4 regions of the Enterovibrio sp. FF113 genome follow, and region 1 is predicted to be linked to each of the others. Evidence: predicted binding sites of a transcription regulator. Region 1 holds the regulator's gene; each other region holds the start of a gene.
The links. The regulator PurR, encoded in region 1, represses purine synthesis genes. The targets are predictions, from matches to a motif close to TNANGNAAACGTTTNCNTNA.

Region 1 (4,494 bases):
ACCCCAGAATGGGCAGAGAAAATCTGTGGCATTCAAGCTGATGAAATCCGCGAACTCGCGCGCATCATGGCAAGTGGTCGTACACAGATCATGGCGGGTTGGTGTTTGCAGCGCATGCAGCACGGTGAGCAATATGCATGGATGATCGTCGTTGTGTCGGCAATGCTGGGACAAATTGGTCTACCTGGTGGTGGTTTCGGTTTCGGCTGGCACTATAACGATGCAGGTACCGTGACTTCAGCTGGCCCGCTAATGTCTGGCTTCAACTCAGTAACAGGCGTTGAACCTATCCACAACGGTAGCTACAACGGTTACTCAAGTTTCATCCCGATTGCGCGCATTGTTGACTGCCTTGAAAACCCAGGCGATACCATTGATTTCAATGGTCAAAAAGTCAAATTCCCGCACATCAAGATGGCCATTTCTTGTGGTAGTAACCTGTTCCACCAGCACCAAGATCGTAACCGAATGATCAAGGCATGGCGTAACTTGGAAACCTACGTGTCTATTGACCATCAGTGGACTGCGAGCTGCCGTTTTGCTGATATCGTTCTGCCTGCAACGACAACTTACGAACGTAACGACATCGAGTCATTCGGTAACCACTCGAACAAAGGCATTATTGCGATGAAACAAATCGTAGAGCCAATGTTTGAAGCGAAAGACGATTTCGATATCTTCCGCGAGCTGTGCACCCGTTTTGATCGCGAAGAAGCGTTCACTGGCGGCAAAACCAAAATGGAATGGATCGAAGAGATCTATAACGGTGCACGTCTGCAAGGCCGTGGTATTGGCGTTCGCATGCCTAACTTCGTTAAATTCTGGGAAGAAGAACAATTTATTGCCTTCCCTCAAGGTACCGAGTGGGTTCGTCACCAAGCATTCCGTAATGAACCTGATCTTGAGCCACTGGGCACAGCATCAGGTCTGATCGAAATCTACTGTAAGACAATCGCAGACATGGGTTACGACGACTGTCAGGGTCACCCTATGTGGTTCGAAAAAGTTGAGCGTAGCCATGGCGGTCCTAAGTCAAAGAGCTACCCGCTGCACATGCAAAGCTGTCACCCTAACTACCGTCTGCACTCGCAATTGTGTTCGTCAGACGCGTTCCGTGACACTTACGCAGTCGCGGGTCGTGAGCCTTGCTACATCAACTCTGCTGACGCAAAAGCACGTGGCATTGTTTCTGGTGATGTGGTTCGTGTATTCAACGAACGTGGTCAGGTCCTTGCGGGCGCAGTCGTGACTGACGACTATAAAGCTGGCGTATGTCGTATTGAAGAAGGTGCTTGGTATGCGCCACTTGAAGGCGGCAAGCCGGGTACACTTTGTACTTACGGCGATCCAAACGTACTGACTGTAGACATCGGCACCTCTAAGTTAGCGCAAGCAACCTCTGCGCATACAGCACTGGTTGAGATTGAGAAGCACACAGGTAACATACCTGCTGTTACTGGCTTCAGCGGCCCAATCAACGTTGACGGCGTTAACCCACTGTTCCCGGCGATGGATATCGCATAAGAGACAGTATGAAGAAAAGGGCAGCTTAGCTGCCCTTTTTTGCTCTATGTTAGATAGACTTAAAGTGCTTTTTTTCAACTAACGGAATGACAATGCAAGAATTTATTGCCATTAACGAACAACGTGCAGAATTTTACTGGTGGATGTCTTCCCTTTTCGCCAGTGAATTAACGCAAGATGATTTGAATAATTACCACGGCAGCAACATGGATAACTATTTTTCCGCGTTAGCCATGACCGAGGAATTGAAAGCACCGATCGTTGAATTTCGCAACGCGCTTGCCGCGCTAAAGCTCCGCGAAGATGCACAACTCGAGCTAGCCGCTGATTTCTGTGGTTTATTCCTCAGTACACCAAAAACAGGCGCATTGCCTTATGCGTCTATTTATATTGGTGAAACCGGTCTGTTGAACGATAAGCCCGCGCAAGAGATGGGTCAATGGATGGAAAAGTACGGCATTGCTCAACGTAAAGATTTCAATGAACCGTTTGACCATCTTGCGGTTGTGCTTGATTTCATAGGGAACTTGGTCATTCTTGCCAACAAAGAAACCGAAGAAGACCAACAAGAATCCATGATGCAAGAACAGCAAGTATTTTTGGAAACCATGGTCATGCCGTGGCTAGGTAGTTTCCAAAAATCGCTAAACCAGTTTGATCAATTCGGTTTTTATAAAGCCGCGGGTGCATTGCTCACTGCATTTATCACACTGGATCTTTTGTTCCTTAAAGGCGAATAAAAAGGTGCCTATCTATACCCAAACAAATTCTCGCTAAACAAGCATCTTGAAGTGTTTGGTTATGATAAATGAAGCCGGGCAAGCCCGGTTTTTTCTTTTTTTGAGCTTGGAAAACAGAAAAAACCCGCTATTTCGCAAGCTTGATACGCATCAAGCTTACGCGAGTCGCTTCAATTGAATAATTGCGGGCGCGGTCATGAGCCAGTAAACTGTGAACGCAAGCGATTGGCATTGAGAAATTTCTGTAACATTACAAACGCCTCGTCATAGTGCCGCCGCAGCGTTCCCCCCTTCTCCCACACTTGATGGAAAGCAAGTTGCTGGCAGTGTCGATGAAACCTCGACGACAAGGGGATGAGAGTCCGTCTCTCCGCCTATAGAAAGAACGAATCCATTACGCCGCTTAGCATAGCGGCGTAAACATGTTGAGCAGCCTCTATTTCTCAAGCTGCTAATGAAAACGATAAGAAGATTACCCAATGGCAACAATTAAAGATGTCGCACGCATGGCTGGTGTATCTACGACAACCGTTTCACACGTGATCAATAAAACACGCTTTGTCGCAGAAAACACAACCAAGAAAGTATGGGCCGCAGTCGACGACTTAAACTATGCACCGAGTGCAGTTGCGCGCAGCTTGAAATGTAACTCAACGCGCACGATTGGCATGCTGGTCACCAAATCTACCAATCCGTTCTTTGCGGAAGTTGTACATGGGGTAGAAGAATACTGCTACAAAGAAGGCTACACGCTTATCTTGTGTAACACCGAAGGTAACTTAGCGAAGCAACGCGACTACCTGCGCATGTTGGCAGAAAAACGCGTAGATGGCCTGTTGGTGATGTGCTCTGACTTGAATGAAGAACTTCTTATTCTATTAGAGAAAAAGAAAGATCTGCCGATGGTTGTGATGGATTGGGGCACGCAACATGTCAACACCGACTGCATTCAAGATAATGCCGAACTCGGTGGCTATATCGCGACCAAGTACTTTGTAGACAACGGCCATACCAAAATCGGCTGTATTTCAGGTCAGTTAGATAAACTCACCTGTCAGACGCGCTTGGCAGGCTTTAGAACTGCGTTGGCAGAAGCTGGCATTGAAGAAAATCCGAACTGGATTGTAGAAGCCGATTTTGAGTGTGACTCCGCAGTTGAAGCGGCAAAAGCATTATTGGCCCAAGAAGACCGCCCAACGGCTGTTTTTTGCTTTAATGACATCATGGCACTGGCTGCAATCAGTACCTTCCGTCAGGCCGGGTTAGACATTCCTAACGACATTTCTGTTATTGGCTACGATAACATTGATCTAGCCGCATTTTTCTCACCACCGTTGACGACAATTCATCAGCCGAAAAATCGACTGGGTAAAACTGCAATCAAACTATTATTGGAACGTCTCGCCAATAAAGAGAACGAACAGCAGATTTTTGTTATGCAACCAGAGCTCATCATTCGCAGTTCGGTGAAAAATCTTAACGCCGAGTAAAATACACGCTCTCGCGGTACTTCTCTAAAAGCCCGACCACTTTTTTTTGGTTGGGCTTTTTTATTAACTGGCAAGTTTTCCGACTGACTCAACCTCATTATTGCGACTCACCTCTTAAAGGGTAAATTGCCTAGTTTTCTAGTGCTACCCTTAAACCCAGATATAAAGTAGTCATCTTGGTCAAAAATACTTCAATTACAAAGACAACCGGATATTATCAATCACATCAATAAGATTCTATCTGAACCAAGATCACACTTTATGAGACCAGCAATAACGACAAAATGATGCGATTCAGTTAAGCTAAAACCCGTCAAGAAAAAGGCAAACCATCGCGAAAGCGTGGGACGCAAAGCTTCCGGCCTCACAACACTGATTTTATGTGTTGGTGGTAGCGGAGCTACCGATGACGTTAGCATTCACATACCGGATATTTCTGGTTCGTTGACAATTCTCTGAATTAGCTTTGCTACGTTGCTCCTTGACCATTCATCCAGGAACGTATTGATTGAGAATTAGTCACATGGATAAACCAACGCTAAAAAACACACTGAAGTTCTTCGAATGTCTTGGCAAAATCAAATCCCGCTCTATGTTTGGTGGGTTTGGTGTATTTTGCGATGAGACAATGTTCGCACTGGTTGTTAATGATCAGCTTCACCTTCGTGCTGGTCAAACGAATGAAGCTGAATTCAAACATCTGGCGATGAGCCCTTACGTCTACAAAAAACGCGGCTTCC
Region 2 (4,494 bases), on a different contig from region 1:
TGCGTTGACGCCACAATACTTTTTTCAGGTTAACGTTGCGCATGCGCTTACGTCGGTTTGATGCTGAGCTTGAGTTACGTGCAAAAGTGGACTGCGTTTTTCGTTTGTTAGCAAACATATTTTCAGTTCCTATTTAGACAAAAACGCAGCCAGTGCTGCGTTTTTGTTGTCTCTGACACCTAGGTTATAACCTGCCATTGTGAACACACTATGACAAGAGGGATCCCCTATTTGTCATTGGCTTCTTTTGCTGGGCTCTCTTCTGAGACAGGCTCAATCACATCGGTTTGTGTTAATGCTTCCACCTCATCGGGCGAAGTCTCAATATTGATCGTCTGCAATCCATCAAGATTATCCGTAAGGTCTGCACCAATTGCCTGCGCTTTATCCTGCTCATAGCCAACAATACTTTGATAATAACGGCGAATGTTTTCAACGTAACTCAAGGCTTCATAACCTCGGGCGTAACCATAACGCGTTTGTTTGTGGTACTGGCGTTTAGCAAGCAATGGTAAGCGCTGTTTCACATCAGCCCATGAATCAGGGTTGCCGCCTTGTGATTTCGTCAATCGACGCGCATCCATCATGTGGCCAAATCCGATGTTATAGGATGCCAGTGCGTACCAGATTTTTTCATTTTCGTTGACGCTGTCTGGTACTCGTTGCAGCATTTTATAGAGATATTCAGCGCCGCCACGAATGCTTTGCTCCGGATCAAGACGGTTTTTCACACCGACTGATTTTGCCGTGGGTAACGTCAGCATCATCATGCCGCGAACACCGGTGGGTGAAACAGCGCGTGGATTCCAGTGTGATTCTTGATAGGACAGTGCAGCCAGCATTCGCCAATCAAACTGATCCGCGTATTTTTTAAATAGCGGCTCCCACTTCGGCAGTTTACTGTCAATAGCGCGCAAAAAGGCGCGAGTATCGACGTAATCAAAACTGTCGACATGGCCAAAGTACTTTTCTTCTAGCGCTGCTAATTCACCGCTTTGTGTTTTTTTGCCGAAGAACTCAATCATCAAAGCGTAAACGCTGTCATCTTGTGATTTCTTCATGAACCAAGCGACGGGTTCGTCTTCTGTCAGCTCCAATGCAACAGTAATAGCGGGGTGAATGCGCTGAATTAACGCAATGTCGACGGAATCAGCAATGGTGAAGTCCAATTGGCCATCAGCCACTTGTTTCAGCAATTCGTCGTCATCGGTGTCTTTAACACTTTCCCAGATCATTTCTGGAAATTCACGTTGTATGGCTTGCAGTGTCAAGGCATGACTGGAATCTTCAACCACGGCAATGCGTGCACCATCTTTGTTCAGCTCTGACAGGTTTCGCGGACGCCAGTGACCCTTTTTGTAGACCAATTGCTGGCTGACATAATAGTAAGCAGGACCTGGGCGAAAATGGTCAAGGCGATCTTTGGTAATCGTTAGTCCAGCAGCAATGATATCGACGTCGCCACGCTCTAACGCTGGAAAGAGACCTGAAAGGGTGTAAGCAGGCTGCATTTCCAGTTTCACACCAAGACTTTGTGCGAATTGCGAGGCAAGTTCTAAGTCGAGCCCTGTTGGGCCGTCTGGGCCAATGTAATAGGAAAGTTGATTGTTCAGTGTCCCTACGCGAAGTACGCCACTGTCACGAATTTTGTCTAGTTCAGTTCTGTCATCGTATTTCCATTCACAACCGGAAAGAAACAGCACTAACATTGTGCCAACAAGCAGTTGATAGATTCGTTTTATAGCATTCGCGTTCAAAAAGTTATGCTCACTCTTTATTGATTACCGACTGTTATATCAAAGGTGGCATCCCGCATAAAGTGAAGCTGGATGGGTACCTTAGTTTAGACGCAGAATAATGACAGTCATCGTCGAGGAAAAAAAGTTGCGCAAACGGTTGCGTCAAGTGTTACGTCGCCCACATTTTTACCCTATAATAGCGCCCCGAACACTAGGAGATACCCTAGCAGCAAGAACAGAAGTGATATCGACGTAGCTTTCCCATTTATGTTACGACATAAAACTCATGGGGTTAGGCCAATATCACTTTAATTCACCGCTAACCGAGAGACGTACGCACATGGAAATTTTGCGTGGTTCCCCCGCTCTGTCCGAATTCCGAGTCAATAAACTGATAGAAAGCTGTCAGGCGAATGACTTGCCTGTGACTGGCCTCTATGCCGAGTATATCCACTTTGCTGATATCAGTACTCCCTTGAGTGCCGATGAGAAGCAAAAGCTGAATCGTCTGCTCACTTATGGGCCAACGATTGCTGAGCACGCGCCTACGGGCACCCTTATTCTTGTAACCCCTCGTCCTGGCACGATTTCTCCTTGGTCTTCAAAAGCGACTGACATCGCGCACAACTGCGGTCTAAATGCGATTAAACGCCTTGAGCGTGGCACGGCCTATTATGTTGAATTGGCATCTGAACTGTCTGTTGACCAACATAAAGTGTTGGCCGGTTTGCTCCATGACCGAATGATGGAAGTGGTATTTGCTGATATGGATGCGGCGTCAGCACTCTTTGCAGCAGCAACGCCAGCACCGATGAAAGCGGTAGATATCCTTTCTGCGGGTCGTGAAGCCTTGGAAGTGGCCAACGTGGAGTTGGGTCTTGCTTTGGCTGACGATGAAATCGATTATTTGGTGGAAAGCTTTACCAAGCTGGGTCGCAACCCTAACGATATCGAACTGATGATGTTTGCTCAGGCAAACTCAGAGCATTGTCGCCATAAAATATTCAATGCTGATTGGACTATTGACGGTGTGGATCAGGACAAGAGCCTGTTCAAGATGATCAAGAACACCTACGAGCATAACAACGACTATGTGTTATCTGCGTACAAAGATAACGCTGCTGTTATGGAAGGCTCAAGCGTAGGACGTTTTTTCCCGAACCCTGAATCACGTCAGTATGATTACCATCAGGAAGCGACACATATTCTGATGAAGGTGGAAACACATAACCACCCAACCGCTATTTCACCTTGGCCTGGCGCAGCGACGGGGTCAGGTGGTGAAATTCGCGATGAAGGCGCGACTGGTATCGGTGGTAAGCCAAAAGCAGGCTTGGTCGGTTTCTCCGTGTCCAACTTGCGTATCCCAGGTTTTGAACAACCTTGGGAAACAGATTTCGGCAAGCCTAGCCGTATCGTGAATGCGTTGGACATTATGCTAGAAGGCCCATTAGGTGGCGCGGCATTTAACAACGAATTTGGTCGTCCTAACCTATTGGGTTATTTCCGCACCTACGAAGAAAAAGTCACCTCGCACAACGGTGAAGAAGTCCGTGGTTACCACAAGCCGATCATGATTGCTGGTGGTATGGGTAACATTCGCGATGGGCATGTTCAGAAAAAAGAAATTCCAGTCGGCGCCAAGCTTATTGTACTTGGTGGCCCAGCCATGAACATTGGTTTGGGTGGTGGCGCAGCGTCTTCAATGGCCTCTGGCCAGTCAGCGGAAGATCTGGATTTTGCTTCTGTGCAGCGTGAAAACCCAGAAATGGAACGTCGTTGTCAGGAAGTGATTGACCGTTGTTGGCAGTTGGGTGACGACAACCCAATTGCGTTTATCCATGATGTGGGTGCGGGCGGTATTTCTAATGCCTTGCCTGAGCTTGTGGATGATGGCGAGCGTGGTGGTAAATTCCAATTGCGTAACGTGCCAAACGACGAGCCGGGCATGAGCCCGTTAGAAATTTGGTGTAACGAATCACAAGAACGTTATGTGATGGCGATAGCGCCAGAAAACATGGGCGTATTTGATGCGATTTGTCAGCGTGAACGTGCGCCATATGCGGTTGTCGGTGAAGCCACCGAAGCGCGTCATCTTGAGCTGGAAGACAGCCATTTCGATAATACGCCAATTGATATGCCGTTGGATGTTTTGCTGGGCAAACCCCCTAAAATGCACCGTGACGTGCAAACACAAAAAGTGGAAGGCAAAGCGGTTGAACGTGCAGGCATCTCTGTCGAAGAAGCGTCACAGCGCGTACTGCGCTTGCCTTCGGTTGCAGAGAAAACCTTCCTGATCACCATTGGTGATCGCACGGTCACAGGTTTGGTTGCACGTGACCAGATGGTTGGCCCATGGCAGGTACCTGTGGCGAACTGTGCTGTCACGGCAGCAAGTTACGACACCTACCATGGTGAAGCCATGTCGATGGGTGAGCGTACGCCAGTGGCCTTGCTTGATTTCGCCGCTTCTGCACGCTTGGCGGTCGCGGAAGCGCTGACCAATATCGCGTGTGCGGATATTGGCGATTTGAAACGCATTAATCTGTCTGCAAACTGGATGGCTGCAGCAGGTCACCCAGGCGAAGACGCGGGTCTTTATGAAGCCGTGAAAGCGATTGGTGAAGAGCTGTGTCCCGCGCTTGATTTGACGATTCCAGTCGGCAAAGACTCCATGTCGATGAAGACCCGTTGGGAACAAGATGGTGAGCAGAAAGAAAATACCTCTCCATTGTCTCTGGTGATCACAGCCTTT
Region 3 (4,494 bases), on a different contig from region 1:
GCGGACGTTGAATTGATGATGACATCAAATGCTGAGCCTTCTAGCTCATCGAATGCCTTGGCTGAGACATTCCCATGTTCTGAAAATAATTCAGACAAGGTTAATGCTTTACTGGCTGTGCGATTCGCGACAACCAACGAGGCAGGATCATGCTTAAGCAAAGGTAATATCACCCCTCTTGCCGCACCGCCGGCTCCCAACAATAAGATGTTGGCGCCTTCAAGCTGGACATGATGACTCAATAAATCTTGCACCAAACCTTCACCATCAGTGTTGTCACCAAGGATGCCACCGTCGTCGAGCTTTTTCAGGGTATTTACCGCGCCTGCTAGCTTAGCGCGCTCAGTCAGCATGGTTGCAAAAGCAAAAGCATCTTCTTTGAATGGCACAGTGACATTGCAGCCCTTTCCGCCCGAGGCAAAAAAAGCCGTTATAGCTTGGTTAAATTCGCCAATAGGTGCTTCAAACATTTCGTACGTCATCTGCTGAGCTGTCTGGCGCGCAAACAATGTGTGTATAAAAGGGGATTTACTGTGTGATATCGGATTACCAACAACGACGTACTTATCCATTCGTGCTTACCAGTCCCTTGGTGTTAAATATTCGGTATAGAGCTTTTCTTCTGCAGAGCCCACTTCTGGCTCAAAACCGTATTGCCATCTGACGAGAGGTGGCATCGACATTAAGATGGATTCAGTGCGTCCGCCACTTTGTAGACCGAATAATGTGCCACGGTCATACACAAGATTAAATTCAACATAGCGACCACGACGATAAAGCTGAAACTGTCGCTCTCGCTCTCCGTATTCTGTGTCTTTACGTTTTTGGACAATAGGCAAATAGGCATCAAGGAAGCCTTGACCCACCGCTTCTATATAATTAAGCGAGGCATCAAAACCCCAGCTATTTAAATCATCAAAAAAGAGGCCGCCTACACCACGCGTTTCGTTGCGATGCGGTAAGAAGAAGTAGCGATCACACCACGCCTTGTGTTCTTGGTAAACATCATCGCCAAATGGCGCACAAATTGCTTTGGCGGTTTGGTGCCAGTGAACACAATCCTCTTCAACTGGATAGAATGGGGTCAAGTCAAAGCCACCACCAAACCACCATACTGGGTCTTCACCTTCTTTTTCTGCGATAAAGAAACGAACGTTAGCATGAGACGTCGGTACATGAGGGTTGTTTGGATGAACAACTAAAGACACCCCCATCGCTTCGAAGCTTCGACCAGCAAGTTCTGGACGATGTGCGGTTGCGGATCCTGGCATCTTGTCACCGAACACATGCGAAAAATTCACGCCCGCCTGTTCAAAAACAGTGCCCTCGCGCAATACGCGACTTTTACCTCCGCCCCCAGCTTCTCTTTGCCATGCATCTTCCTGAAATATGGCAACACCATCTTCTTGCTCTAATGCAGCACAGATAGAATCCTGAAGCGACAGTAAAAAGCGCTTTACAGCTTCTTTATCTACTTGCTGAGGGAGGTTTGGCACGTTAATTCCTTCTTTATTACTAACTTATTCAGCCTTGACGTAGCACCTTACCAGAACGCGCATCGCGGATCTCGGTTGGCTTATCACGTCCACCAATTATTCCATTCAACACACACGGTACGCGATCGCCAAGCTGGTTAACGACCTCTTCAACGGTTCGACAAGGCTCTTTACCGCTCAAGTTGGCACTGGTCGATGTGATTGGTTTTCCATAAGCAACGCACAATGCCTGAACATCAGGGTGATCAGACACACGCACGGCAACAGTGTCAAACTGGCCCGTCACCCAATCCGTGATGTTTTTGCCCGCAGGCATCACCCAGGTCACAGGGCCAGGCCAAGTGGCCAGCACATCCGCTTTGACACTATCACTCAAAGCATCGAGGTCAATATAACCGTCTAACTGCGCCAAGTTCGCAGCGATTAAGATTAAGCCCTTAGCTTTAATTCGCTCTTTGACCGACAGCAACGCTTGTACCGCTTGTACATTATCAGGGTCGCAACCAACGCCAAATACACCTTCTGTCGGGTACGCTATCACCTCACCGCGCGCCAATGCAGCGACACACTGTTCAACATTCGCCAAGGTTTCTCTCCTAATCAGGCATTTCGAAATTCGCCATACTATGACTAATTACCAATGTCATTCTCAACATTTTTGTCACACATCGAAACACACTCGTTAATTTTTATTCCACCCTAAACAAGTAAGCTTGTAGCGAAATGCACGGACGCAAACGTTTTCCTTGCGGATTTTTACCGATATAATGACGCGCAATTCCACTTCGCAGTACACGGTAGTTACAGGAGCAGATATGAAAGTCGGCATCATCATGGGTTCAAAATCCGATTGGCCAACCATGAAAAACGCAGCAGACATGCTGGATCACTTTGGCGTTGCGTATGAAACCAAGGTGGTTTCAGCCCACCGAACCCCTCAACTGCTTGCAGAGTATGCCAACAATGCTGCTTCTCGTGGCATAAAAGTTATCATTGCCGGTGCTGGCGGCGCAGCGCACCTCCCTGGTATGACCGCTGCATTTACCAGTCTTCCTGTTTTGGGTGTACCTGTTCAGTCAAAAGCATTGAAAGGCATGGATTCACTGCTTTCTATCGTACAAATGCCAAAAGGTGTTGCGGTTGGCACCCTTGCAATTGGTGATGCAGGTGCAGCCAATGCAGGCCTTCTAGCCGCGCAAATTCTCGCAACCAGCGATGACGCCCTAATGAGCAAAATCGATAACTTCCGCCAAACCCAAACAGAAACGGTGCTGGCTCACCCTGACCCGTCGGTAGGTTAATCATGAATGTGCTGGTTCTAGGTGCTGGGCAACTGGCACGAATGATGGCGTTAGCAGGAGCCCCGCTAAATCTAAAAGTTAGCGCGTATGATGTGCGAAGTGGCAATCTGGTTCACCCTGTCACACTCGAAGTGCTGGGTCATGGATTAGAAAACGGGATTGCAGGCGCTGATATTATCACTGCCGAGTTCGAGCATATCGCGCCTGATATTCTTAGCACCTGTCAGGCCAGCGGAAAGTTCTCCCCTGGAGAAGAAGCGATTCTGACCGGTGGTGATCGCCGCAAGGAAAAAGCTTTGCTCGACAAAGCAGGCGTCAACAACGCACGTTATCACACCATCCAAAACCGTGAAGATTTTGATACAGCCCTGAGCACCATCGGTGTACCAATGATCGTGAAAAGCGCCCTTGATGGCTACGATGGTAAAGGGCAATGGCGCTTAAAATCCCTTGATGATATAGAGCCCACTTGGAGAGATATCGCTGCATTTTTGCAAGCATCCCATCAAGGTGATCGTCAGTGTGTCATTGCTGAAGAGTTCGTACCGTTTGATCGTGAAGTGTCATTGATTGGCGCTCGCAACGCGAACGGTGAGCTTGAAGTGTATCCGCTGACAGAAAATATCCATACCGATGGTATTTTGAGTGTTTCCGTTGCAGCGGGTGAAAACGAGGCATTGCAAACTCAAGCCGAAGCCATGTTTAAAGCCGTGGCAGACGCTCTCGATTATGTCGGCGTGTTAGCAATAGAGTTCTTTGATGTTAACGGCACATTGATGGTAAACGAAATTGCGCCCCGGGTGCACAACTCAGGCCATTGGACACAACAAGGCGCGGAAGTTTGCCAGTTTGAAAATCATCTGCGCGCAGTTTGCAATTTGCCACTCGGCAGTGCTGCCCGCATTCGCCCCACAGCCATGATCAACATCGTTGGTGAAGTGACAGTACCTGACGAAGTTATGCGTATTGCACATGTGCACTGGTACGACAAAGCACCACGTCCGGGACGTAAAATCGGTCACATCAATGTCTGTGCAGACACAACCGCCGAGCTGAGTATCATATTGAAAGATCTAGCATCACTGCTGGCAGAAAATGAATTCCCAGCATTAAAAGATGCCGCATCTTCGCTAAGCAAATAAAATAAAAGCCGCAAATGCGGCTTTATTTCACTGAAAGCTAGCGCAAAAGCTAACCCTGCTTTTGCTGGCATTTCTTGCTGGCACAAACCTTAAACGCTCCCGCCGCCAATGTCTTCTCGAGCAACAACGGGTAACCGCAAATCTCGCATACGCCTTTAATGGGCTTAAGGTTGACAGCAAACTTGCACTTTGGGTAGCCATCACAGGCATAAAAGACTTTTCCAAAGCGCGACTTCTTCTCATGCAAAGCACCCGTCTTACACTCTGGGCACGCGACATCTATCCCATCACCGCCTTCAGATGCCTGATCACGCTTCTCAATATGCTGACACACCGGATACGATGAGCAGCCGATGAACATGCCAAAACGCCCCTGACGCAACACGAGTTCACTGCTACATTCAGGGCACGGCAACCCGAGCGCCTTCACCACATGGCCATCATTGTGGTTTAGTGATTCAGTAAAGTCACAGTCAGGGTGCGCAGAGCATGCTTTAAACGGTCCACGTTTACTGTGCCTAATAACAAGAACGCTGCCACATTGTGGGCAGCGTT
Region 4 (4,494 bases), on a different contig from region 1:
GAATCCACACCGCCTGACAGGCCTAGGATCACTTCGTCATCACCCACTTGCTCTTTGATGCTTTCAATGGCGTTTTCAATGATCGATGCTGACGTCCAAAGACGCTCACAACCACAAATGTCGAGAACGAAACGCTCAAGCATGCGGTGACCTTGACGAGTATGTGTCACTTCTGGGTGGAATTGCACACCATAGAAACGCTTCTCTTCATTGGCCATTGCCGCGAATGGGCAAGTATCGGTTGACGCCACTTTCACGAAGTCAGCTGGGATCTCGACCACTTTGTCACCGTGGCTCATCCATACATCAAGAATGCCTAAGCCTTCTTCGTTGATAGAATCTTCGATACCTTCAAACAGGCTACCCGCATTGTCGAGAGTGACTTTTGCGTAGCCGAATTCGCGTTCCGTTGATCCTGAAACTTTACCGCCAAGTTGCGCGGACATGGTTTGCATGCCGTAGCACACACCCAAAACAGGCACACCAGCGGTGAACACATATTCCGGTGCACGAGGAGAACCCGCTTCCGTCACACTTTCAGGGCCACCAGAAAGGATGATGCCATCTGGGTTGAAGTCACGAATATCCTGCTCATCGACGTCCCAGCCCCACAATTCGCAATACACACCGATTTCACGGATACGACGCGCAATAAGCTGCGTGTACTGTGAGCCGAAGTCGAGGATCAGAATACGTTGGTCGTGAATATTTTTAGTCATTTCAGCTTGTCTCAAAATGTCAGCGATTCAAGGGGCAACGCCCCTTGGTATTTGTAAAAAAGGATTACTGCCCAGTACGGTAGTTTGGCGCTTCTTTCGTGATCGTCACATCATGTGCGTGCGATTCAGTCATGCCTGCACCTGTGATGCGAACGAATTCTGCTTTTGTGCGCAGAGCATCAACCGTTGCAGAACCCGTTAGGCCCATGCACGAGCGCAAACCACCCATTTGCTGGTGAATAATTTCTTTCAGACGGCCTTTGTAAGCCACGCGGCCTTCAATGCCTTCAGGTACAAGCTTGTCGGCAGCGTTATCTGTCTGGAAGTAGCGGTCAGATGACCCTTTAGACATGGCACCCAATGAGCCCATGCCACGGTAAGACTTGTAAGAGCGGCCTTGATACAGCTCAACTTCACCCGGAGACTCTTCAGTACCCGCTAGCATTGAGCCAACCATTACACACGATGCACCAGCGACAATCGCCTTACACATGTCACCAGAGAAACGAATACCGCCGTCAGCAACGACAGGGATGCCGTATTGGTCAGCCACTTCAACTGCGTCAGAAATCGCAGTGATTTGTGGCACACCCACACCGGTCACGATGCGCGTAGTACAAATTGAACCCGGGCCGATACCGACTTTTACTGCGTTGACGCCCGCTTCGATCAGCGCTTTTGCACCAGAACCGGTTGCGACGTTACCGCCAATGATTTGCAGATCAGGGAATGCCGCACGTGTTTCACGAATACGCTGAAGAACACCTTCAGAATGACCGTGAGAAGAATCGATAAGCAACACGTCAACACCGGCTTCAACCAGTGCCGCAACGCGTTCTTCGTTGCCAGCACCCGCGCCAACAGCTGCACCGACACGTAGACGGCCTTTTTCGTCTTTACACGCGTTGGGTTTGCGTTCTGCTTTTTGGAAATCTTTTGCTGTGATCATACCGCTGAGATGGTGGTCATCATTCACAACCAACACTTTCTCAACACGGAATTGTTGCATCAGCTTTTGCACTTCTTCAGGGCTTGCGCCTTCTTTCACTGTTGCCAGACGATCTTTTGGTGTCATCACATCAGCCACTTTCAGGCTAAGGTCGATAACAAAGCGAACATCACGGCCAGTGATGATACCAACAAGCTCATTGCTCTCAGTCACCACAGGGAAACCTGCAAAGCCATTACGCTCAGTCAGCATTTTCACATCTGCAATGGTTTGATTTGGGGTAACAGTGACTGGGTTGGAGACCACACCTGCTTCGAAAATTTTCACCAAGCGAACTTGTTCTGCTTGTTGTTCGATAGTCATGTTTTTGTGGATGAATCCGATACCGCCTTCTTGAGCTAACGCAATCGCGAGACGGGCTTCTGTCACTGTGTCCATCGCCGCTGAGATCAGAGGGATATTCAGAGAAATAGTTTTCGTCAGTTGAGTACGTAAGTCGGCAGTGTTTGGAAGAACTGTGGAGTGTGCTGGAACCAGCAATACATCATCAAAAGTTAGTGCTTCTTTAGCTATTCGTAACATTGCAATATCTCACGCCAAAAGTAAATACGGGGGACTAAATATTGCCGCAGCATTATACTGATGACGCAAACGTTTGGCTATAGATTTTAACGAAAACGTTTGGCATTCATTTTTTGCCCCAGTACCATGACGAAAACCCGCTGATATTGAAGGCTAACTGGTGATGACAAGCCCTAACGAAAACATTTTCACCGTCTCTCGTTTGAACGCCGAAGTTCGTCTTCTGCTCGAGAACGAAATGGGCATCGTCTGGCTGGTTGGCGAAGTATCAAATCTTACCGTTCCTGTGTCTGGCCACTGGTATTTCACCCTCAAAGACAGCCGTGCTCAGGTGAAATGTGCCATGTTCAAAGGCAACAATCGCCGTGTGACCTTTAAGCCAGCCAACGGCAATCAAGTACTGGTTCGCGCCAGATTGTCCTTGTATGAACCGCGCGGCGACTACCAAATCATTGTTGAAAGCATGCAGCCGGAAGGAGATGGCATGCTTCAGCAGCAATTTGAGAAGCTGAAAATGCAACTGGCGGCGGAAGGTCTGTTTGCAGCCAGTACCAAAAAAACATTACCCGAACAGCCAAGACGCGTCGGGATCATCACCTCAAAAACTGGCGCAGCCCTTCACGATATTTTGCATGTATTAAAGCGCCGGGACCCAAGTCTGCCCGTGGTGATATACCCTACTCAAGTTCAGGGAAAAGACGCGGCGATCCAAATAGCGCAAGCGATTGGCCGAGCCAACAGTCGTGACGAGTGTGATGTGCTTATTGTGGGACGCGGTGGCGGTTCGTTAGAGGACTTGTGGTGTTTCAACGAAGAAATAGTGGCGCGCACCATTGCAGCAAGCAGCATTCCTATTGTCAGTGCCGTGGGTCATGAAGTCGATGTAACCATCGCCGACTTTGTTGCGGACATGCGCGCACCCACGCCTTCTGCTGCGGCTGAATTGGTGAGCAGAGATACCTCAGTACGAGCCCAACAGTTTTCGCAACGCAGTGATCGGCTGGCACATGTGTTCAGTCGACACCTATCACGCAGCCAGGAGCGCCTCACACGCCTGCAACACCGATTGGCAATGCAACACCCCCAAGCTCGTCTGCAACAGCAAGCACAGCAGTTTGACGAGCTCGAACGTCGTCTCTACCAATCCATGCGAACCAAACTGCAAACTGATGCGCAGCGCCTAGATAGAGCGAGTCAGCGATTAGAGCGTTTCTCGCCAGCGAACCAACTGCCAGGACTCAGCACGCAATTAGGATACACACAGCAGCGCTTAACTGACGCCATGCACCGTCAGTTACGCCAACATCAGCATGAATTAGCCCTAAAAATGGAAACCTTGGACGCAGTCAGCCCGCTCGCCACACTGGCTCGAGGATATTCGATCACTCGAGGCAAGAATAACAAAGTGATCCGGTCTGACCGTGACGTGAAATCCGGCGATCAGATCACCACAGTATTATCGAGCGGCGAGATCCAATCCACAGTGATCTAGGATCGCGTCAAAGCACGTCTAGAACGGTGTCATTGCGACGCCGTTTTTTGTGTCTCAAATACAATTCTCGCGCTCGAGCGAGACTTCAACTCATTGCACTGATTGCAGAAATAATTCGTCGCACCACACGCCTGCAGCTTTTCTAATTGCACGTCGCAGGTTTGACAATACCCCTGTTTTATAAAGACTTTATCGCAAGGTCCACAGCGATACGTGCCCTGTTCCCAACGCAGTACCACACCACACTCTGGGCAGTTATTTTCCATACATCATTCCCCTTAGCTGTCCAAGTCGCACTTTTATACGCCCATATTTTCTGTATTCGTTTTACGCGCTATTCTAACTTAACGCTGAGATCTAACAGAACAGCCTCTCGCTGGATCCTATCAAGATCGTCTGATCGAGGTGTTTATGGGATCCGATCAGCGATCTACCCCTAAAAGAATATTTATCAATACAACTCCCGAAAGCATAAGTTACATGTTCTGCATTTGGATTTTAAGCGATATAAAATTCCAATAAACTTAAAAATTATCAAATTTATCAGTATTTAGTAAATACAAGTTGCTTTAGTAGCCGAGTAAAAAATCACCTTAGTGCCCTAGAACGATATTTCTCGCTTTCATGCCCCCGTAAATGTGACAAAGATCTATATTAGGCTGCAAAATAAGCAACAGATCACACATCAATAGTGTCAGATCATGCGAGTTTTAATCAAATAGACGCTAATGAATGGCGATACTATCCACAGA

Region 2: a site for PurR is predicted at 1,885-1,904, ahead of purL (phosphoribosylformylglycinamidine synthase). Genes of this name have one in related genera too.
Region 3: a site for PurR is predicted at 2,226-2,245, ahead of purE (5-(carboxyamino)imidazole ribonucleotide mutase). Genes of this name have one in related genera too.
Region 4: a site for PurR is predicted at 2,312-2,331, ahead of guaB (IMP dehydrogenase). Genes of this name have one in related genera too.

The regions. Positions count from the first base shown of each region.
Region 1 is NZ_JBGONO010000013.1:47,628-52,121, reverse strand. Features, by position in the region: gene torA (trimethylamine-N-oxide reductase TorA) at 1-1,524, shown strand, start outside; gene torD (molecular chaperone TorD) at 1,617-2,264, shown strand; gene purR (HTH-type transcriptional repressor PurR) at 2,744-3,754, shown strand; cyclic di-GMP riboswitch class I at 4,068-4,162, shown strand; gene ACED36_RS12025 (TfoX/Sxy family DNA transformation protein) at 4,278-4,494, shown strand, end outside.
Region 2 is NZ_JBGONO010000006.1:95,228-99,721, reverse strand. Features, by position in the region: gene ACED36_RS06450 (hypothetical protein) at 1-118, opposite strand, end outside; gene mltF (membrane-bound lytic murein transglycosylase MltF) at 228-1,709, opposite strand; gene purL (phosphoribosylformylglycinamidine synthase) at 2,080-4,494, shown strand, end outside.
Region 3 is NZ_JBGONO010000036.1:1,588-6,081, forward strand. Features, by position in the region: gene aroE (shikimate dehydrogenase) at 1-572, opposite strand, end outside; gene hemF (oxygen-dependent coproporphyrinogen oxidase) at 579-1,496, opposite strand; gene ACED36_RS20885 (L-threonylcarbamoyladenylate synthase) at 1,525-2,082, opposite strand; gene purE (5-(carboxyamino)imidazole ribonucleotide mutase) at 2,312-2,797, shown strand; gene ACED36_RS20895 (5-(carboxyamino)imidazole ribonucleotide synthase) at 2,800-3,939, shown strand; gene ACED36_RS20900 (type I DNA topoisomerase) at 3,989-4,494, opposite strand, start outside.
Region 4 is NZ_JBGONO010000006.1:106,445-110,938, forward strand. Features, by position in the region: gene guaA (glutamine-hydrolyzing GMP synthase) at 1-719, opposite strand, end outside; gene guaB (IMP dehydrogenase) at 784-2,250, opposite strand; gene xseA (exodeoxyribonuclease VII large subunit) at 2,414-3,742, shown strand; gene ACED36_RS06495 (zinc ribbon domain-containing protein) at 3,772-4,008, opposite strand.